3 regions of the Paenibacillus sp. JT31N7 genome follow, and region 2 is predicted to be linked to each of the others. Evidence: riboswitches for the same ligand, from Rfam matches in the RefSeq annotation. Region 2 holds a riboswitch; each other region holds the start of a gene.
What was found. A riboswitch is a leader RNA that binds a small molecule or an ion and turns the genes downstream of it on or off. The one in region 2 is predicted to bind cyclic di-AMP.
Positions count from the first base shown of each region.

Region 1: it holds a riboswitch for cyclic di-AMP, as region 2 does, so the genes downstream of both, AC58P5_RS23695 (hypothetical protein) here and AC58P5_RS17305 (hypothetical protein) in region 2, are expected to answer to the same signal.
Region 3: it holds a riboswitch for cyclic di-AMP, as region 2 does, so the genes downstream of both, AC58P5_RS27455 (C40 family peptidase) here and AC58P5_RS17305 (hypothetical protein) in region 2, are expected to answer to the same signal.

Region 1 is NZ_JCAUAT010000007.1:61,803-69,131, reverse strand. Features, by position in the region: gene AC58P5_RS23705 (YbdD/YjiX family protein) at 1-159, opposite strand, end outside; gene AC58P5_RS23700 (carbon starvation CstA family protein) at 152-2,242, opposite strand; cyclic di-AMP (ydaO/yuaA leader) riboswitch at 2,505-2,698, shown strand; cyclic di-AMP (ydaO/yuaA leader) riboswitch at 2,807-2,986, shown strand; gene AC58P5_RS23695 (hypothetical protein) at 3,104-3,544, shown strand; gene kdpF (K(+)-transporting ATPase subunit F) at 3,732-3,809, shown strand; gene kdpA (potassium-transporting ATPase subunit KdpA) at 3,870-5,549, shown strand; gene kdpB (potassium-transporting ATPase subunit KdpB) at 5,570-7,329, shown strand, end outside.
Region 2 is NZ_JCAUAT010000003.1:585,234-592,562, forward strand. Features, by position in the region: gene AC58P5_RS17290 (acyltransferase family protein) at 1-815, opposite strand, end outside; gene AC58P5_RS17295 (hypothetical protein) at 1,406-1,612, shown strand; gene AC58P5_RS17300 (DoxX family protein) at 1,675-2,214, shown strand; cyclic di-AMP (ydaO/yuaA leader) riboswitch at 2,468-2,600, shown strand; gene AC58P5_RS17305 (hypothetical protein) at 2,603-3,475, shown strand; gene AC58P5_RS17310 (L-lactate dehydrogenase) at 3,549-4,502, shown strand; gene AC58P5_RS17315 (DeoR/GlpR family DNA-binding transcription regulator) at 4,699-5,475, shown strand; gene AC58P5_RS17320 (HAD family hydrolase) at 5,468-6,277, shown strand; gene AC58P5_RS17325 (cysteine dioxygenase) at 6,754-7,245, shown strand.
Region 3 is NZ_JCAUAT010000013.1:23,280-30,608, forward strand. Features, by position in the region: gene AC58P5_RS27430 (transglycosylase domain-containing protein) at 1-20, shown strand, start outside; gene AC58P5_RS27435 (YwhD family protein) at 596-1,102, opposite strand; gene AC58P5_RS27440 (M1 family metallopeptidase) at 1,221-3,248, shown strand; gene AC58P5_RS27445 (hypothetical protein) at 3,258-4,079, shown strand; gene AC58P5_RS27450 (SurA N-terminal domain-containing protein) at 4,286-4,876, shown strand; cyclic di-AMP (ydaO/yuaA leader) riboswitch at 5,054-5,201, shown strand; gene AC58P5_RS27455 (C40 family peptidase) at 5,205-5,669, shown strand; gene AC58P5_RS27460 (cryptochrome/photolyase family protein) at 5,819-7,210, shown strand; gene AC58P5_RS27465 (DUF1540 domain-containing protein) at 7,252-7,329, shown strand, end outside.

The sequences.
Region 1 (7,329 bases), on a different contig from region 2:
GTCCTGGGCCTGCCGGAAAAAGTCCGCACGGCTCATGACGGGCTGGTCTTTGTGGGCGCTTTTCATATGGGCCACATATGTTTCGTAGTGGGGGACGCCCACCATCAGATGAATAAACTGGCTGCGGTAGCTCCAGATGAGTTTCAGGCGCTTAAACATATTTCGTCGCCTCGGATCTGCCCTGCCCGCCGCGCGGGATATACGGGGCTTCGTAAAGATCCAGCGGTTTGTTCGAAATCGCCTTCAGCCAGACGCGGATGGCCGAGATAAACACGATCAGCACCACGATCATGAAAAATCCGCACAAGGCCGCGTCGATGTAATCGTTCATCACGATCTGCTTCATCTGCGCGGCCGATTTGGCCGGGGCCACGATTTTCCCGCTGTCCAGCGCGCTCTGGAACTGTTTGGCGTGAGAAAGGAAGCCAATGTTCGCTTTCTCGTGGAACAGCTTCTGCCAACCGGCGGACATGGTCACGATAAGCAGCCACGTCGTGGGCAGGAGCGTGACCCAGGCGTACGCCTTTTTGCCCATTTTGAACAAAATGGTCGTACCCAGTACAAGCGCGATGCCGGCCAGCATCTGATTGGCGATGCCGAAGAGCGCCCACAAGGAGTTGATGCCCCCCAGAGGGTCCACAACGCCTTGGTAGAGGAAATACCCCCAGCCCGCTACGCAGAGAGCCGTAGCGATAAGATTGCCGACCGTGGACCGGGTATCCCCCAGCGACTTGCTGGCATAACCGAGCAAATCCTGGATGAGGAAACGCCCCACCCGGGTGCCCGCGTCGATCGTCGTCAGGATGAACAGGGCTTCGAACAGGATGGCGAAGTGATACCAGAACGCCATCATCGTCTTGCCGCCGATCACGCCGGACAAGATTTGCGCCATGCCGATGGCGAAGGTCGGCGCGCCGCCCGTCCGCGAGAGAATGGTACTCTCGCCGATATCTTTGGACAGCGTAGTCAACTGTTCCGGCGTGATAGTGAAGCCCCAGTTCGTGATGGTCGCCGCCGCGGTCGCCACATCGGTACCGCCCAGCGCCGCCGCCGACGAGTTAATCGCGAAGTAAGTGCCGGGCGTGATAATGCAGGCGGCGATCAGCGCCATGATGGCGACGAAGGATTCGACCAGCATCGCGCCGTAGCCGATCGGACGCGCGTGGGATTCGCGCTCCAGCATTTTGGGCGTCGTTCCGGAGGAAATCAGCGCATGGAAGCCCGACACGGAGCCGCAGGCGATGGTGATAAACAGGAACGGGAACAAGTTCCCGGCGAAGACGGGTCCGGTTCCGTCGATGAACCGGGTCGTGGCCGGCATGGACAGATCCGGCAGGACGAAAATGATGCCGAGCGCGAGGCCGATGATCGTTCCGACTTTCAGGAACGTGCTGAGATAGTCGCGGGGAGCGAGAAGCAGCCAGACCGGCATGACGGAAGCGAAAAAGCCGTAGGCGATCATCATCAGAGCGATGGTTTCTCCGCTGAAGGAGAAGAGAGGGGCCAGCGCTGCGCTCTCGGCGACGAATTTGCCTCCGATGAGGGACAGAATCAGCAGAATGACGCCGATGAGGGACGCTTCCCCGACGCGGCCGGGCCGTATGTAGCGCATATACACGCCCATCAGGAGGGCGATCGGAATGGTGGCGGCAATCGTGAACATGCCCCACGGGCTGCCGATCAGCGCTTTGACGACGACGAGCCCGAGCACGGCGAGAAGAATGATCATAATGCCGAGAATGCCAAGCATGGCGATCGTACCCGTCACCTTGCCGATTTCATCCTTGATCATATCGCCGAGCGATTTACCGTTTCTGCGTGTTGAAGCGAAAAGAATGACGAAGTCCTGGACGGCGCCTCCCAGAATAACGCCGAGAATGATCCACAGCGTTCCGGGCAGATAGCCCATCTGGGCGGCAAGTACGGGCCCTACGAGGGGACCCGCGCCGGCAATGGCCGCGAAATGGTGCCCGAACAGCACCCATTTGTTCGTCGGCACATAGTCCTTGCCGTCGTTGTTCAGCTCTGCGGGTGTTTTCCGGTTGTCGTCGAGCACGAAGACTTTGCGGGCGAGAAAGCGGCTGTAGAACCGGTAGGCGACCGCATAACAGCTTACGGCTGCAATGACGAGCCAGGCGGCATTGATCGTTTCTCCGCGATTAAGTGCGACAAGCCCGAAAGCGAACGCGCCGACAATGGAAATCACCCCCCAGAGCAAGATTGATTTCCATCCGTTTTTCATAAATTTTCCTCCTAACTGGTTAATATGGGAACGTTTACAAGTAGTATAGCAGGTTTTTCCGTTGTGGGAAGAGGCTGGATGTCCAAACCGTTTTCAAAAACGCGAGATTTTCGACGCATTAACAAGCTAGCGCACAAAAAGAGGAAATGTAAGCGCATTAGGCGATTTCTTTGGCTTAAATCGGTTTAAAACCAATCTCCCCATATCTTTACAAAGCACGTACGGAGGTGTAATATTCATTCCATCAATTGAAAAAAACAGTTTCTTGCTTTCGCTGAATTTCCCCATCCGGGGAAGCGGGGGAACCATCGCAGCATTGATCCGGTGTGAGAGCCGGGGCCATGTCTGCAGGGGTGAATCCTGAAGCGCCGGAATCCATGGACCCGGCAGTCAGGTAGGGCGACTCTCACCGCCCGAATCCGACAGCTAACCTCGTAAGCGCATGAGTTCGGGAGGGGTTGAAGAAGCTTGTGATCGGCATCGACCACAGGGACTTCGTTTCGCTGTGGTTTTGTTATGTTCAAAAACATCCGAAAAAGAAAAATGTGCCAAATAAATGAACATGCGTTTTTATCGCTGAGTTTCCGTATGAAGCGGAAAACGGGGGAACCAACGAGGACCTGCAGGCCTAACGGCCCGGTCCTCATGGGGTGAATCCAGAAGCGGCATCCGTGCCGTCATGGTAGGGCGACTCTCACGCCCGAATCCGACAGCTAACCTCGTAAGCGTACCGAGAGAGGCGACTGCTATCGCGCTTCGGCTATAGTCTTTTTAGGCTGTGACCGTCAAGAAGCCGCGTGAAGAGTTCCTCTTCCGCAGGCTTCTTTTTTTGCTGCCCAAAACATGAAAGAGGGATAAAAAGTGGACGAGAGAAAGATCCAAACCTATACGTTGGTTTCCGCACCGAATGTCACCGGCGAGAACTTTATTAAACTGCTGAATATTTACCGCAGACCCTTCGCGGCGCTTGTAAACAACCCGGCGGAAGGACAGCGGATGAAGAAGCTGGGAGTCCGGCATATCGTGGAAGTGGATACCGTGCGCCACGAAGCCTGGGAAGTCCCCGGGCTTCCGGTCGGTGACGTTTATCTTTTCGAAGACAGCCTGCCGCTCTGCTGCCGGTATCTTCAGATGGTCCGCAGCTGGACAACCGGAACGATTTTCGTGGTGAAAACGAATGCCACACCGCGGTTGATTTATAAAGCGCTCGGCGCCGACCATGTGGTGCATACGAATACCCGTCAGGTCTCTTTCCTGCTTGGAGCAGCACCGGGCCAAGTGCCCGAAGAAGTTTTGCGCTAACGTTTAAATTCACTAACCGAACGATAATGAATGAACCTATAATATGAACCTTTAAATAGGAAAGAAAGGAGCCGACACGCATGACGGACCTTTATATGATTCTGCTGCTGGCAGTCGTTTATTTCATCTTTTACGGTTTTTTGATCTGGTGTGACCATGTGGTGGAAGGCTCGGAAGGCGGCCGTTCATGATGATTATCGCGCTTTTTACGGCTGGGCTTTTTCTGTATCTGATTTACGCGCTCATACATCCTGAGAAATTTTAAGGCGCCTTCGGGCAGCCGGTGAACTGCTTGCGCGGAGTTGTTTGAGGAGGATAGGAATCTATGGAGATCGTGCAAATTTTAATCGTAATCGCGGTCCTTTGCCTGCTGGTGAAACCGCTTGGAACTTATATCTATCATGTTTTTTCGAATGAGAAAAACCGGACGGACCAATGGTTCGGCTGGCTGGAGCGGCCCATTTACAAGCTTGCGGGCATCCGCAGCGAGAACGGCATGACGTGGAAAAGATATGCGGGCAGCCTCGTGCTGACCAACGTTGTGCTTGTGGCGGTCGGGTATTTGATCCTTCGCCTGCAGCATGCTCTTCCTTTGAACCCGAACGGGATCGACAATATGGAAGCGACGCTGTCGTTCAATACGATCATCAGCTTTATGACCAACACGAATCTGCAGCACTACAGCGGGGAAACGGGCTTGTCCTATTTCTCGCAGATGGCCGTCATTATGATGATGATGTTCACGTCCGCCGTAACGGGGATCGTGGTCGCGATTGCGTTTATCCGCGGGCTGACGTCTAAAGGCAACACCATCGGCAACTTTTTTGCGGATTTTGTAAAAGGACATACGCGTCTGCTGCTGCCGCTGGCTATCGTGGTTACGCTGCTGCTTGTCGGCCTGAAAGTGCCGCAAACGCTGGACCCGTCGCTGGCCGCAAAGCCGCTTGAAGGCGGAGAACAGCAAATCGCCATCGGACCGGTAGCGTCGCTTGTGTCCATCAAGCATTTGGGTACGAACGGGGGCGGCTTCTTCGGGGTGAATTCTTCCCATCCGTTTGAAAATCCGTCTCCGCTGACCAACGTAATCGAAATGCTGTCCATGTGGTGCATTCCGGCCTCCTTGACGTATACCTTCGGACGGTTTGCGAAGAACCGGAAGCAGGGCTGGGTCATTTTCACCGCGATGATGACTTTGTTCCTGGTCTTCCTGTCGGTCGCCTTCTTCTCGGAAAAGGCCGGCAACCCCGCCCTGAACGCCCTTGGCGCGGACTCGTCCATCGGCAGTATGGAGGGCAAAGAGGTGCGCTTCGGCATAGCGCAGTCCGCGTTGTTCACCACGGTAACGACGGCGGCGACGACGGGTACGGTCAACAATATGCACGATACGCTCACCCCGCTGGGCGGAATGGTTCCGCTGGCTCAAATGATGCTGAACTGCGTATTCGGCGGCGACGGAGTCGGACTGGTCAATATGCTCATGTACGCGATTCTGGCGGTCTTTCTGGCGGGCCTCATGGTCGGCCGGACGCCGGAATTTCTGGGTCGCAAAATCGAGTCCCGCGAGATGAAACTGATCGCCGTTGCGATTCTGGCGCATCCGCTTATCATTCTGGCTCCGACGGCGATCGCGTTTATGACGGAGCTTGGCAAAGGAGCCGTCACCAATCCGGGATTCCACGGAATCTCCCAGGTGCTGTACGAGTTCACGTCGTCGGCGGCCAACAACGGCTCCGGCTTCGAAGGACTTGCGGACAATACGCCGTTCTGGAACATTTCCACGGGAATTGTGATGCTGCTTGGCCGTTACGTGTCGATCATCGCCCTTCTGGGTGTGGCCGGCTCACTGGGCCGCAAGCAGTGGGTTCCGGAAACAATCGGTACGTTCCGTACGGATAATGCCTTGTTTACCGGAATCGTGGTAGGTACGGTCGTCATCATTGGGGCGCTCACCTTCCTGCCGGTAATCGCGCTCGGTCCGGTGGCCGAATATTTGACATTGCGTTAGAAACGATGGGGTGAAAACGGATGAGCTCAAATGCTTCTCAAACGAAACGAAAATCGATGCTGAGCGGAGACATCGTCACACAGGCGGTCGCGCAAAGCTTTCTTAAATTAAATCCGGTTACGATGATGAAAAATCCCGTTATGTTCGTGGTAGAAATCGGAACCTTCATGGTACTTCTGATGACGGTACTGCCGGGCTACTTCGGAACGCAGGACCGGATCGGTTTTAACTTGACCGTGTTTCTGATTTTGCTCTTCACGGTGCTGTTCGCCAACTTTGCCGAGGCGCTGGCGGAAGGCAGGGGGAAAGCCCAGGCGGATTCGCTGAAGAAGTCCAAGCAGGAAATTCAAGCCAACAAGGTGGTCGGCAGCGGCATCAAAGTCGTTCCGTCCACGGAACTCCGCAAGGGCGATATCGTTACCGTCGCCCAGGGAGAAATGATCCCCGGCGACGGGGAAGTAATAGAAGGGCTGGCCTCTGTCGATGAATCCGCGATCACGGGGGAATCCGCGCCGGTCATTAAAGAAGCGGGCGGCGATTTCAGCTCCGTTACGGGCGGCACGCGGGTCGTGAGCGACGCGATCCGGGTACGGATTACGAGCGATCCCGGCGAATCTTTCATCGACCGGATGATTTCTCTCGTCGAGGGAGCGTCCCGTCAGAAGACGCCGAACGAAATCGCGCTGAACACGCTGCTTATCACGCTGACGCTTATTTTTCTGATCGTCGTCGTTACGCTGAAGCCGATCGCGGGGTTCGTGAATGTAGAGCTGGATACGGCCGTCCTGATCGCTCTGCTCGTCTGCCTTATTCCTACAACAATAGGCGCTCTGCTGTCTGCGATCGGTATTGCGGGGATGGACCGGGTCACCCAGTTCAACGTTCTGGCAATGTCGGGTAAAGCGGTCGAAGCGGCCGGAGACATCAATACGATTATTTTGGATAAAACGGGGACCATCACGTTCGGAAACCGGATGGCCAGCGAATTTATCCCGGTAGGCGGCGTCTCCACGAGCGAAGCGGCTGCCTGGGCGGCCGTCGGCTCGGTTAAAGACGAAACGCCGGAAGGACGCTCCGTGCTGGAGCTGATGAAGAAGCAAAACCTGGTTTACGAGGCATCTCTCGCGGAAGGCGGGGAGTTCATCGATTTTAAAGCGGAAACCCGGATGAGCGGCATCGACCTGAAAGACGGCAGAAAAGTGCGCAAAGGCGCCGTAGACGCCGTCGTCCGCTGGGTGCAGGAGCAGGGCGGAACGGTTCCTGCCGATCTTAAGACTAACGGGGACGCAATCGCCACGGAAGGCGGGACTCCGCTTGCCGTTGCCGTGGACGGAAGAGTATACGGCCTGATTTACTTGAAGGATACCGTGAAGCCCGGCATGAAGGAACGCTTCGATACTTTGCGCCAAATGGGCATCAAAACGATCATGTGTACCGGCGATAACCCGCTTACGGCGGCTACTATCGCCAAAGAAGCCGGCGTGGACGGCTTTATCGCCGAGAGCAAGCCGGAGGATAAGATCGCCGTGATCCGCAAAGAGCAGGCGGAGGGAAAGTTGGTCGCGATGACCGGCGACGGCACGAACGACGCTCCTGCGCTTGCCCAGGCCGATGTGGGCCTGGCGATGAACACCGGCACCATCGCAGCCAAAGAGGCGGCCAACATGGTCGATCTGGACTCCGATCCGTCCAAGATCATTGAAGTGGTCGGCATCGGCAAGCAGCTTCTGATGACACGCGGAGCGCTGACGACCTTCTCGATCGCCAACGATATCGCCAA
Region 2 (7,329 bases):
AAGACGTAGACCGTCCGTCCTCCGAGGACGGTCAAGCGGCTTTCCGCGCGCGGGAGCAGCAGCAGGAACGCGGCCGATGCGGCGGCCTGCGCCGCGTAGCAGCCGAGGCGCAGCATTGTGCCGGCTGCGGCGGGAACGCCGAGCTGCGCATAGCCGCTGCCTCCGGCGAGCCACTGTGCGGCGCTGTCTGCACCCGCCGCATGCCACAACGCGGGCAGCGCCAGCAGCAGAAGCGCCGCGGCGGCCCGGATCACGCGGCGCCGGGCTGCCGTGCGCCGCCGGGGCTGCCGTTCTTCCCGCCAGTAGTACCCGGCGAGGAAGAACGGGAAGAACACGAGCGTGCGCGTCAGGCCGAGCCACGCGCCCGCTTCCGCCGGCAGGAAGCCGGCTGCCGCGCCGAGCAGGACGGCGGCGGCCACCGGGTGCTTGAGCCGGGCGAACGGGATGAGAAGAAGCTTCCAGCCGAAATGCGCGGTCAGGAACCAGAGCATCCAGTAAGGCAGCCAGAACGAATAGCGGATGCCGGGGCTGTGGAGCCAGAACAGATCCATGACCGAGTACAAGGTCTGAAAGAAGAGATACTGCAGAGCGATCCGCAGCATTCCGGCTGCCGCTTCGGGTTTCTGCCAGTATGTTTTGGCGAAATAACCGGTTACCAGCACGAACACCGGCAGATGAAAAGTGAAGATGGCAGTCACAACAGCTTGCGCTGCCTCCGGCAGAGGCGGAAGGGTAAGCAGCAGGTTGACCAGAACGACCAGCAGGATCAGGAAGAAACGGACATTCGTAAAAAAGACGGCTGTAGGGTTTCGCATAGGGGTCATCTCGCTTTGTGCAAATTTTGTTTAGGTTTTGATTGTTCTCTACTTAGTTTCTATAGAAGAAACGCAAGCAGCCAAACCTGCCTGGATGCGGCTGTTACGGGAAGATGGCTTTCTAAAGAAAGTATAGAACTTCTTCTTTTAATAGATTGTGATATTATTCACATGCCCTTATTAAGTAACGGCTTTCATTATGAAGAATGCTAGAACATGATTATAATCACTTATTTCGGGCTAAGTGTGATTAATATCACATACACTCCTCGCGGAGAGGACTATACTAAAGTCAGAAAGAGAGAACAACACACGAAAGAAGGTGAAGGAGCCATGAAAGAGACAGCTGACCCGCAAGTCCAACAAGGAAGATGCCCGCAGTGTGGTTCCGGTATTCCGGTCGTGAAAAAAATCAAATCCGCCTGGATTTGCGAAGACTGCCGGTTAAAGCCTCTGGTATCCAGAGCTGACGGCTCCGCCGGCTCATCCGAACTTCCTGATTGATTCAGGAAGGGGAAGAAAGCTATTTACGGCCAAGAATGTGAAAATATTCACAATAAAATAGCGAACTACGAAAGGATGCGAATATCATGACCGCCCTTCATCTTGTAAACGCGGCTCCCGCACACTGCGAGGCATGCGGCGCCCGGCTTCAACCGCACCCTGAGGGTTATAAGGATTTATGCTTCGACTGTGTGCAGGCAGGGCAAATCGTCCGAATGCAAGCGGTCGGCAAAACCGGACTTCCTCTTCCTCTGGAAGCGGAATGCGGATTGATCGAGCAGTACTGGCTTTAAAAAAACGGAAACACGCAAGATCATCATCATACAGAATACGCAGCTTGAAAGGGGAAATTTATATGTTTAACTGGTTAAGAACGAACGTCTATGCGGCAGGTCTGATGCTAATCCTCCGCTTCTATCTCGGATACGCATGGATCACGGGAGGATGGCACAAGCTGACAGGCGGGTTTGACGCCACTGGCTTTCTGAAAGGCGCGGTAACGAAGCCGATTGTCGATAAAGCGACCAATGAGCTGGTCTATCCGACCTTCACCGCATTCCTGGAAAACTTTGCACTGCCGAACGCCAAACTGTTTAACGTACTGATTCCGCTCGGAGAGTTTCTGGTAGGACTGGGTCTTGTCCTCGGCGCACTGACAACGGCGGCAGCATTCTTCGGGGTTCTGATGAACTTCATGTTCCTCTTCGCAGGTACTGTAAGCACCAACCCTTGGATGATCCTGCTCGGTGTCATCGTCATCGCCGCCGGAGCCAACGCCGGCAAGTTCGGAGCCGACTATTACATCCTTCCTTACCTCCGCAAGCTCCTTCGCCATCGCGGAGACCACGGCGCAAACCCGACCCTCGGTGGAGGCAAGACACGCGCCCACATCTGATCGGACGATAGACGCGATCCAAGCAAAAGCCCCGGATATCCGGGGCTTTTTTTTGTTAAACGGAGAAAGAATGAGCTGGAATCAGCTTGAAGAAGCAACGATTAAATGAATAGGGTTACATGGAACAGAATGGCAGAGGGCTGTCCGCCGTTTTGTTTACAGGCCCGATTCGCGGGAGTAACATACTCTCATGGTACGTCGGATCAGGCTTCGGGCAGCATGCCCGGACGCCGGCGGTGGCCATACTATCATCTTCATCTGCGCGCTTAATTCTCGAACGAGAAGCGGGGGACCCACGAACTGGGGTGAATCGGAATGTTTATTCCGTAGGGGCCTCTCAAATCCGAACCCGGCAGCTAACCTCGCAAGCGTCATTGGGAGAAAAGGAGTGGAAAAGGAAGAAATGGACTCACGAATTATCCGGATTGAACTGTTTGAATTCGATGTACCCTGCTGTTACCATCATGCCAAAGGAAAGCTCGAGAACTGCAGATACGGGCTTCTGAAACTCACGGACGAGGGCGGAGAGACAGGCTGGGGAGAATGTTTGATGTCCGTCGATGAGAAGTATTTCGATCTTGTGAAATGGGCGCGATTTCTGTACCGCCTCCCCAAAAGCACGGTGGCGCAGGCGCTTGATATCGTTCGCTTGTACCGCGTTCTCTGGGGGAATGTCAAAGCGGATCTGGTAGAAATGGCATTGTTCGATCTGACGGCCCGGTCGCAGCGCAAACCGTTTGTCGACATTCTCGGAAGCTTTGGCGGCTTCGGGAATAACGGAAGCTTCAGCCGTTCCGGCGTCAGCTCCCTCCGCCCGCAAACGGCAGCTGTCCGGAGTGCGGAAGACGGATTACGGTCTGACGCGAAAACGCGCTTTCCTTCCCGCAGCGGAGAGGTAGAGCGCTGTGAACACGCTGCAGCGACGGAAGGGGAATTTCCCGTAAACATGTTCTTCCGGGCTGAGCGGGAGATTCACCCCGGCTGCGGCAGCTCTCTGCTGGATGATCTGCGCAGCGCGTGCATGCTGCGGCAGGAAGGAATGACGCTCGCGATGCATAAAGATTATTTGATCGGTCCGGCCTGCTGCTTATGGGAGCATACCGCAGCGGTGCTGGGAGCGGACTGGCTGGAAGAGGGCCGTTATCCCGAACCGGCTCGCCTTGCCCCTCTGCAAGCTTGCGAGCGGATAGCCGGCACCGGATTTCAGCTGGATCAGTCGGTGCTTTTCGAGGAGTCCCGGGCTTATTTTGTCGTTTTGTAGGGCGGGACGTTTGCTTTTTGGGGGGAAGTTCGCCTACAATAATACCAGAATTCCCCTGAAAGGAGAGGTTCTCGTGTCTGCTAATGAATTCGAAAACCTGGAATCACTTAAAAAAACACGTATCGTTGTCATCGGAACGGGTGCCGTCGGTTCCACCACGGCTTATACCCTGCTGCTCAGAGAGCGGATGTCCGAACTTGTCCTCATCGATTATAATCACGCGAAAGCGAACGGGGACGCACTGGATATGAATCACGGCCTGCCGTTTACGGGCAGGGTGAAAGTGTGGGCGGGTGACTATTCCGACTGTGAAGGTGCCGATATTATCATTGTTTGTGCGGGCGTCGCGCAGAAGCAGGGGGAAACCCGTCTCGATCTGCTTAAGCGCAACGTCGACATTTTTAACGGCATCGTCGAGAATGTGACGAAGTACAACCAGACAGGCATTATTCTGGTGGCGACCAATCCGGTTGATATCATGTCTTACTTTACTTGGAAAAAGTCCGAGTGGCCCGTTAACCGTGTCATCGGTTCGGGAACTCTGCTGGACAGCGCGCGTTTCCGCTATTTGATCGGCGAGAAGCTTCAAGTGGATCCGCGAAGCATTCACGCGGCGATTATCGGGGAGCACGGAGACTCGGAAGTGCCTCTGTGGAGCTTGGCGAATTTTGCCGGACTGCCTCTTGAGCTGAATCAGGAGGATAAGGACGAAATTTTCCGGAATACGCGAGACGCGGCTTATCAGATTATCGAAGCGAAGGGATCAACGTATTACGCGATCGCTTTGGCGCTCGACCGGATCTGTACGGCGATTCTGCGAGATGAGGGCGCGGTGCTGAACGTATCGACGTATGTTTCCAATTATCACGGGATGTCCGACGTTTATCTCGGAGTTCCGTGCATTGTGGACCGTACGGGTGTGCGGGAGGTTATTACACTGCCCTTGAGCGATGAGGAAGAGGCTAATCTCCGCAAATCGGGAGCCAAAATCCGGGAAATGATCGATTCGATTTCGGAACGGCTGTAGGCGGGAGAGACATGAACAAGAATAGAGCATGCGAGTAAAACGCGGAAAGAGCGGCTGGTTATCAGCCGCTTTTTTGTATGCTGCAAGTGTATTTTCAAGGTGATATGCGCTTTGATTGACAGATTCGCTTATTAACGCTTATAATTACTTACAAACAATTATCGAATTGCATGAATTCACTTAAGGGCGTGCCGATATGTTTCAGGAAGAACGAATTGAAGCGATTATGGAATACTTAAGGGAACATCAGCGGATGGACGTCAAGGAAATCTGTGACAAATTCGACGTGTCGCGGGACACCGCTCGCAGGGATCTCGTCCGGATGGATGAGATCGGGCTAATTGTCCGGACCCGCGGAGGCGCTATGCTGCCGACGCTGAACCGCGCGGTGACCGCTTATAAGGACCGGATGCAGAAAGCTCCGGACGAGAAGCGGCAGATCGGCAGGGAAGCCGCCAAGCTGATCCGCGACGGGCATTACTTGTTTCTCGACACGTCAACGACGGTTGCGACGGTCGCCGAGCATATTCAGACGACGGGCAACGTGGTCGTGACGAATTCCATCGATATTGCGGCGAAACTGGCGGACACTAAAAGCTTGAAGGTGCATATGCTCGGCGGGCAGCTTGAACTGGAGCACCGGTTTCTGTTCGGAGCGACTGCTCTGGCGCAGCTGGGTGATTATTACGTCGATTTGCTGTTTCTTGGCGCCTGCGGAATCAGTCCGGACGGGCTTTCCTACCCGCATGAAGAGGACGGTTCCATCAAGCGCGAAATGATCCGCAGAGCCGACCGTGTCGTCGTTTTGGCGGACCATACGAAATTCGGCAAACAGTTGTTTTATAAAGTGGCCGGTCTGGCCGACTTGGATGTGATCGTGACGGACCGGGAACCGGAAGAAAGCATGCTCCGCCTGCTGGAAAGGCATGATGTGGAGCTGCTCATCGTAGAGGGGGACAATCAGCATGATTAAACTGATCGTAACGGATTTGGACGGGACTCTGATGAATGCCGATCTGGAGGTCGCGGACGCGGATGCCCGTATGCTGCGGGAGGCGGCCGGGCAGGGCGTGCAGATTTGCATCGCATCGGGCCGGTTGTACCCCGATATCCGGAAGATTATGGACCGGGTCGGCGTCAAGGCTTACGGCATCAGCCAGAACGGATCCGCGGTTTACACTCTGGAAGGGGGACAGCTGGATGCCTCGCATTTCCCGGCGGACCGCGCGTCGGACTTGTTCGAGATTGTCTCGAAGCGGGGCATCGTCTTCTTCGTCTGCTGCTCGGACGAAACGATCCGTCTATACAAGAGCACGGACGCTTCCCGGCCATACGAAGAGCGTCAGCTCAGCCCCGTCCATCATCAGGCCGACATCGGCTTGGAGATAAGCTCGGGACAGGTGAAGCCTTGCAAGTTTTCCCTGTTCGGCGATATGGATAAGCTTCTGTCTTTCCGCGAGGAACTGATGGAAAAATATGCGGGCAGCGTGGAGGCCGTCATTTCCGATCACGACTGTATGGATCTGATGCCGGCGGGGATTTCCAAAGGAACCGGTCTGGCCAGGCTGCTTAAAGAGTTGGGACTGAAGCATGAGGAGGCCGCCTGCGTAGGCGATTCCTATAACGATCTGCCGATGTTCGCCCTGACGCCCCACAGCTTTGCCATGATAAAAAGCCGCGATGAGGTAAAGGCGGGAGCGGGTCATACGACTTCGTCGGTGGCGGAAGCGGTGACGGCCGTTCTGGAGCACAACCGCAGCGGCCGCGGCCATTAGGCCGCCGGAGCGCAAGCTTAAAGACGGTGAGCACACGTCTTTAAGCGTACGCTCGTCCGGCCGGAGTTTCCCGGCTTTCGAAGCCAGCCCCGGCCGTTCCTGCAGCCGGCGGTGTTCGTAAGCCGGAGCGGACCCGCAGGAGCGTAATCCCCCTCGGAAAGGCAGCTTTCCGGAGCGGGAGCGTGATCCTGCCGGGTCCGCAGGCGTTTTGCGGGAGAGCCGTTGACACGACTCACGCGGCGCGCAGTACCCTGTGCGCGGTGCCGAACGATGACGGCCAACGATACAAACGCTAAAAGGCCCGCCCGGGATCTCGGGGCGGGCCTTTTAACGATAATGCGGAGCCCGGCACCGCCGGATTCCTTTGGTTAATCGGCTTGCCGTGATCAGGCACCAACCTGCTGTCCGGCCCATATCCTGATATCAATTCCAGTTATTCATTCCATAAGAATACCTGATATACAGGAGGATACGGTATGAATCTGCTTCAATCGATTGAACATGCGTTCGGCGGCTTAAAAAAACCGACGATGAACGAGCTGAGGGCCGGGCTGGAAGCCTTGTCCCTGACGAGGGACAAAATCGCCCCGCACGTTACCGAGCCGGAGCGGCTGGCTTATGGCCGGCATGTGCTTCTGCGGACAGCCGATGTGGAGGTCGTCGTGATCCATCTGCCGGGGCACGGCAAAACGGCTATTCACGATCACGGGTCTTCGATCGGCTGTGCCCGCGTTATTGAAGGCGAGATGCTCAATGTGTGGTACGAACTGGACCGGAGCGGTTATCCCGAGCCTTTTATGGCAGCTCCCGTCGCCAGCGGGGAGTGCATGTACGCTCCCCGAGGACAAATTCACGAAATGCGCAACCAACATGAGGAACGGATTGTAAGCCTTCACGTGTATTCGCCTCCATTAACGGGGACGAAAGCCTACTTGCCTTACCGCGAAGTGCTCGATTTTGTGATCTGACGTTCACGCATGATTCCATGCATCTTACCTGCCGACTGAATCCGGGCTGCGCGCGGCACTGTACGGCAGTTCTGCTGCAAATGA
Region 3 (7,329 bases), on a different contig from region 2:
AGCGCTGGTGGAACGAGTAGCAGCAGAGGCAGGCAGCATCGTCATCCCGTATAAGGGATGACGGCCTGTCATGCGGCGTTCCGGCCGCTCCGCTTCCGGTAAGGCGGAAGCCCGGCGGAGGGAAACCCCGTGCGGGAACAAACGCCCGGGACCTCGCTCGGGAGCAATGGAGGAGTTCTTGGTTGACCACCTTCATGTGACGCCGTGCACCGCTCGCACCCGGAACTCGCGTGCGAGCAATAGAATTGTCCGGTCCCGCCATTGCTCGAAGTTTCAGCCTCTTCATTGGAAGAAATCATAAAAAGACGGATACGAGCCAAAGCCCGTATCCGTCTTTTTATTGTACGCCCCTATGACCGGCAGAGACCTTTCCGCAGCTTCTTTTATTGAAGGTTTTCCCAGCGGCGAAAGCTCTTTTAAAGGGAATAACCGGCAGCGGAGTCATTTATCTCCAACGCAAAAAGGCAGAACTAAGCGTCCTTAGTCTGCCTTTTTGCTGTCCTAGTATATGAGTGTAACATACACTAGTGTTAGTATACCCGCTTCCATTGGGTCTCACAATCCATGACACAATTTGTACACATTTTCCGTGAGGCTAGGCAAGCGCCTGTTTGAGCTCCTCGGAAGAGTGATTCCACCATTCCTCATTATGCTCGATCAAAGCCTTGCGCAGCGCGGCTTTTTCCGTTTCGTCCAGACCTTCTACCATGATCTTGCGCTTCATTGCGGCGTCCATCCGGTTCACGTGATCGGCGAGGATTTTCCAGCCTCTGCGCGCTTCCGTATCGATCAGCATCTCGCAAGCCGTCACTCCGGCGTAGAAAGTTCCTTCCGGGGAGCGGTCCACGGCCACCCATACGATCCAGCAGCGGCGTCCGTCCGGGACGTCTTCTTTGTTCGTCGAGAATTTGATCCGTTTCTCCACCTGGCTCTTCGCGTGCAGCGCGCCCATGTCGAGATAAGCTTCATCTCCGTCGATGATGAGGCTGGATACGTTGCTCAGATCAATCGAACCCGCTCCGAATCCTTTGTGATTCACCTTCGTGCTGACGATATTCAATGCCGCCGGTTTTTTCTTCGGTTCTTCTTTATGGGAATCCATGAAAGGCACCTACGCTTTCCTAGAAAAATAATTCTGCTCTTCTTCATTTATTTTAGCTAATAATCCCCGGAATGCAAACATATACATGCTGTAGATGCTTGTCAACGGGGTGAAAATCATGAAAGTAAAGATGGCCAACCGAAAAAAAGCCTGGCTCGTATCCGCGGCCGCCGCATTTCTGGGCGCAGCCTTCCTCGCCAATTCGCTCCTTTCTTCCCCTGAAGAAAGGACGGGCCAGACAAGCCGGGCCGTTCTGTCCGGGACCGCTCAGAATCCAGTCTCCCCGGTGAACGCGGAACCCTCTTCTTCAATCGGTCAACCGCCGGTGTCAGGAGAAGGTGTCCACCAGCCTCTCAGCAAGCGCATCGTCGAATATCACATCAATGTGGAATACAGCCCCGAAAACCAGAAGCTCCTCGGCCAACAGACCCTCACCTGGAAAAACCCGGGCAGTCAGCCTGTACAGGAACTGTACATGCATCTTTATCCGAACGCCTTCGCATCGGAAAAGACGACTTTTATGAAGGAATCCGGCGGCAAGCTGCGGGGAGACGAAGCCAAAAAAGGCAGCTTCGGCGATATGGAACTGCGCAGCATCAAGACCGAGGACGAAACCGACCTCAGCTCCGCGATGCAGTTCGTCCAGCCCGATGACGGAAACCCCGACGACCGGACGCTGATCAAGATTACGCTTCCGAAGCCCGTCGCCGCAGGAGCCGCCATTACGCTGCATACGGATTTTGCGGTCAAGCTTCCGCAAGTGTTCGCCCGCATGGGCGTAACGAAAGATTTCGTTATGGCCGGCCAGTGGTTTCCCAAGCTTGCCGTGTACGAGCCTGCCGGCACCCGGGGACGGACCGCGGAAGGCTGGAACCTGCACCAGTACCACGGCAATTCGGAGTTTTACGCGGACTTCGGCATTTTCGATGTCCGGGTGAAAGTCCCGGCGGATTACATCGTGGCCGCCACCGGTTTTCCGACCAAAAATCCGGTCGTCGAAGCCGGGAAGAAAACCTATCAGTTTTATGCGGATGACGTGCATGATTTCGCCTGGTCCGCTTCGCCCAACTTCAAGATGTTTGAAGAGCCCTATGCCGCTCCCAATTTGCCGGGGGTCAAGATCAAGCTGTACCTCGACCCCAAGCATGAACCGTACAAGTCCCGCTATATGATCGCCGCCAAAAAAGCGTTGAGCCGGTACTCCCAGTGGTATGGTACGTATCCGTACTCGACCTTATCCATCGTTGTGCCTCCTGAGGAAGCCAACGGGGCGGGCGGCATGGAATATCCCACGCTCGTTACCGCTTGGGGAGCCTCCGAGGGGACTCCCGACCTGGAACTCGAGCGCGTTGTCGTCCATGAGATCGGCCACCAGTTCTGGTACGGACTCGTCGCCAGCAACGAGTTCGAGGAAGCCTGGCTTGACGAAGGGTTCACTTCCTACACGGAGGATAAGCTGATGGAACTGGAATACGGGACGAAGCCCAACCTTCCGGTCGAATCCAGTTACATCACCGCTCCGGCTGCTCTGCAGAAAAATGCGTGGGGTTACCGCAGCCACGGCGAATACGCCGACAACGTGTATACCCGCGCCAAGCTGGTTCTCAAGGAAATCGAGCACCGGGTCGGGCTTAACACGATGGACCGTATTATGAAAACATACTTCCAGCGTTGGAAATTCAAGCATCCGGGCACCCGCGATTTTCAAACGGTCGTGGAGGAAATCACCAAAACGAAATGGACGGAGTTTTTCGATCAGTATGTATACGGCAGCATGATGACCGACTATGCGGTCGATAACATCCGCATCCGCCAGGCGAACGAGTCGGGACAGACGTTGTACGAAAGCAGCGTGCTGGTCCGCAAGTTCGGAGGCAATGTACCGGCTGTGCCGATCCGGTTCCATTTTGCCGACGGCTCGGCGACAGAGAAGGTCTGGGACGGACAGGGCGAGCAGATCGAGTACAAGCTGACCCATAAATCCCCGGTGGATTGGGTTTCTCTGGACCCCGCATACACCATGAAGCTCGAAAACCGGCATATCAACAACTATATGAAAACCGAAGTCGACACCACGTGGAGAATCCGCTGGACCCTCGGCGTCGTCAAACTGCTGGAAACGCTGTTCGATACTGTAGCCTGGTGAGGTGATGAGATGCTCCGCTATCTTCGACAAGGCTTGACGGCCGCCCTCAAGCAGCCGTTCGCCGTTTGCGTGCTGTATGTGTACCAGTTTGCCTGGGGGATTCTGCTTTATAAATGGGTCCAATCCATTATCGTCCCCCTGCTCCACCGTTATCCGGCAAGCGATCAGCCCCAGAGCGCCATTCATTTGTTCGTGGCGGAAAGCCAGTTCCGACTTGTAAAAACGGATCTCATCCAGCCGTATCTCGAATGGTTTCTCATTCTGCTGGCCGTCCGGATGCTGATTAGTCCCATGCTGAACGCAGGCGTCCTGTACTCTCTGGAACACCGGCAGATGAATGCGGGTTACCGGTTTATGAAAGGAATACGCGAGCTTCTGCTGCCCTTCTTCCTCTATTATCTTCTTCAAACGGTCCTGGTGCTTGCTCCGCTCTACTGGCTGGCTCCCAAAGCACTTGCTTTGTTCAACGAAGCCTACGCATTCGAGCAGCTTCTCCTGTCCCTGCTTCCTTGGGCGGCTCTCTATGCCGTGTATGCCCTGCTCATTCAGCTTATCTTCCTGTTCCTGCAGTTCGGCCGGGCCTCCGAGGATCGACGTGGACTTCTCGCGGTGCTTCCGGTCGTGTTCCGCCAAGGCTTGCGGATCACGTGCAATGCCCTGCTGCTCATCCTGCTCGGCTTCCTTCTTGCCGTTGCGGCTACTACCGCATCCTATGTGTGGGCAGGCTTGACGGCCCTCATTATCCACCAGATATACCCCCTGGTCCGCACCTTTGTCAAAATGTGGTCCATCGCGGCGCAGCGTGAAATCTGGGAAAGCTACCGGACCTAGAAATGCCCGTTATTCTGCCCGTAAGCCGGGAGGCAAAACAGACGCGTCTCAATCGTCGGACCGTCTTATCAGCCGTTCTCTTTCCGGATGGTTCCGGCGCGATATCCGTCTCCCCCTGCCGTTCACCGGCCAGGGGGGTTTTTAGTTTCCATTTGCGTTTTTTTCAGCTATCATGGAAAGATAGAAGATAAAAGGAGGCATTACCGATGATATCCCCACGGACAAGCACCGTCGTGGCGGCAGTAATTGGCCTTTGTGTCGCCGCCGGGTCGTTCTTTTACGGACAGTCCGACGTTAAAGCCAAAGAGGTTGTGGCGATCGGTCACGACGTCCGCATTTCCAATCAGGCATTCGACAAAATGAAAGCCGAAGTCGACCTGGCCTTTCAAATGCAGGGCGCTCAAAACAATTTGACCAACGATCAGCTGCTCGATCTGATGCTTAAGGACGAGCTCTTCGTCCGTTACGGCCAGAAGCGCGGCGTCAAAGTCAAGGAAGCCGAAGTGAAGCAGGCTGTCGATCAGCAGCGCAAAGCGCTGGAAGCAGCCGGCCCCGAAGCGGCTCAGTTGAAAGAGATGCTCTACAAAAGCGCCGGCTTGACCGAAGCGACCTACTGGACCGATCCTAAAACCGTCAACCAGTACGCCAAATATCTCCTCCAGCAAAAAACGATCGAGTATCTCGTCAAAAAAGGCGAGCTGAAAACGCAGGAAGACCTCAACGCCCTGCAGGAAAAACTGCTTGCCGAAACGAAACCGGGGCTGCGCGTGAAGTTTCCGGATCAACCGAAGACTTAGATTGCCTCTAAGCTGAAAGACATGGAAAACCCGCCCTCTTTATACAAGAAGGCGGGTTTTTTGATCTATTTTTTGCCCTGAAATCCGACTAAATAACTGCTTTTGAAACTTTTTTGTAACTATTTTTAGTTTTTTGGAAGGAATTTCTGGACCTATGGCGAATATTTAGTGTCGAACAGAAAAAGATTGCCGAATTTCTTCTTAGACGAAAAGGAAGAGAACGGGGGATCCACTCTGGGTGAATTGATCTTGCAACAAAGGGATCATAGGGGACACCTTCTACCGAACCCTCCAGCTAACCTCGTAGGCACAGGAAGGAGCAACACAGTTGAAGAAAGTCTTGTTGTTTGTTTTGAGCTTGACCCTGTTTTTGAGTGTGGAAATCGGCAGCGCATCCGCGAAGTCGACGCTCAGCTCCACGATTGACGGATTGGTAGGGACGCCTTACAAGTATTCGGGCACATCGACCAGCGGTTTTGATTGCTCGGGCTTCACGTCCTACGTATTCGACCGGTTCGGCGTTGATCTGGCACGCACTTCAAAAGCACAGAACGGCCAAGGATCCTCGGTTGCGAAAAGCGATCTGAGACCGGGTGACCTGGTATTTTTTAACACCGACGGAAAAGGCATCTCCCATGTAGGTATTTACATCGGGAACAACAAGTTCGCCCACTCCGCCACGAACAAAGGTGTTACAAAGAGTGACTTGAGCGAATCTTACTATGCGAAACGATACGTTTCTGCACGCCGCGTTATCGGCGATGACCTTTTTAACAAGATCACTGCAGACTAGTAAGACGCACTCGTAATGGAACGCAGCATATACCCGAAAGGGAGCCCCGTAATCCAGGTTGCCGCCTGGCTTGCCGGGCTTCTTTTCATTTGCGCCGGTTTTCCTGTTACTATGAAGTTAGACGAAAAAGCAAGGAGCGTCCCTTCATTATGATCCTTTTTATTCATCGCAAAGATTTGCGGATTGATGACATGACTGCGTTTGATTACATTCACAGCTTGGGGCGTCCAAGCCTGCACATCCTGATTCTGGACCCTTTCCTTCTGCGCGACGGCCGGGAGCGGGAACACAGCGGAGTCAACTTCCTCCGTCACGTCTCCAGGCTGATCCGCGAATACCGGAAAGCGGGCGCGCATCTGGAGGTGCTTGCCGGCGAGCCTCATGCCGTGGTGGATCATCTGCTGGCCGAGCTCCCCATTGAAGAAATCGTCCTGCACGGCGACGTTACGCCCTATGCATTAGTACGTGACCGCAAACTGAAGGTTTCAGCTTCCGCCCGCGGCGTTCCGGTTACTACGCTGATCGACCATACTCTCGCCGATTTCGGGGATTTCCAGCACTTTGCGGAGCGCAGCACTCCTTACCAAGTATTTACCCCTTTTTATAAAAAATGGAACGCTTACATGCACCTTTTTTTCCGGCCGTCGTCGGCCGTCACCGTGCGCGATTTGCAGACACGGCCGCTGCCGGACCGCGAAGCCTGGTCCGCGCGATTTCCGCTTCCGCTGGACCCGGAAGCGGCCGGCACGGCGCCTGATCCCGCTCAGACTCTGAGCGGCTTTCTCGAAGGAGGTCTCCGCGCTTATGAAGCGCAAAGAGACCGGTACGCCTTCGAGACGACCAGCGGGATCAGCCGCCACCTGAACACCGGCGCGCTCTCCGTGCGCCGGGCGTATGAAGCCGCTCTCGGCAGCGAGCGGCACGAAGCCTGGACGCGCCAGCTGGCGTGGCGCGACTTCTACCTGTACCAGGCCGTCTATAACCCGGATTTCTTCGTCTACGAGAAGAAATTCGATTTCTCCGGCCTGGAGGACACGCTCTTCGAGCGGTGGTGCCGGGGGCAGACCGGCATTCCGGTCGTGGATGCGGCCATGGCGGAGCTGAACGCCACGGGGCACATGCCGAACCGGCTGCGGATGGTGACGGCCATGTTCCTGACCAAGAACCTGCGCTGTCCCTTCACGCTGGGTGAGCGGTATTTCCGGCGCAAGCTCGCCGATTACGACAACGTGCTCAACCGGGGCGGCTGGCTGTGGAGCGCTTCGCTCGGCTTCGACGCGTCTCCGTACTTCCGGGTGATGAACCCCGTCACGCAGTCGGAGACCCATGATCCGACGGGGATGTACATCCGGCGGTGGCTTCCCCGGCTCGCTCATCTGAGCGATAAGGAAATTCACAAGCCGCAGACGGACGCGATCGTCGATCTGAAGAGCTCCCGCGCCGCAGCGATCGAGATTTACAAGCAAATGCTGGCGGAAGCCAAACCTGCTGTCGGCCCGGGTCCGGCCGGAGCTTCCCGAAATGACTGCCCCCCTGTTTAAAGCTTCGTTCTTCGGGTAAATAGAAGTACGAGGTGATAAACATGGAAAATCCAATGGTGAAATGCAGCATTGCCAACTGCGAATACTGGGAGCAGGGCAATAACTGCAATGCGGAAGTT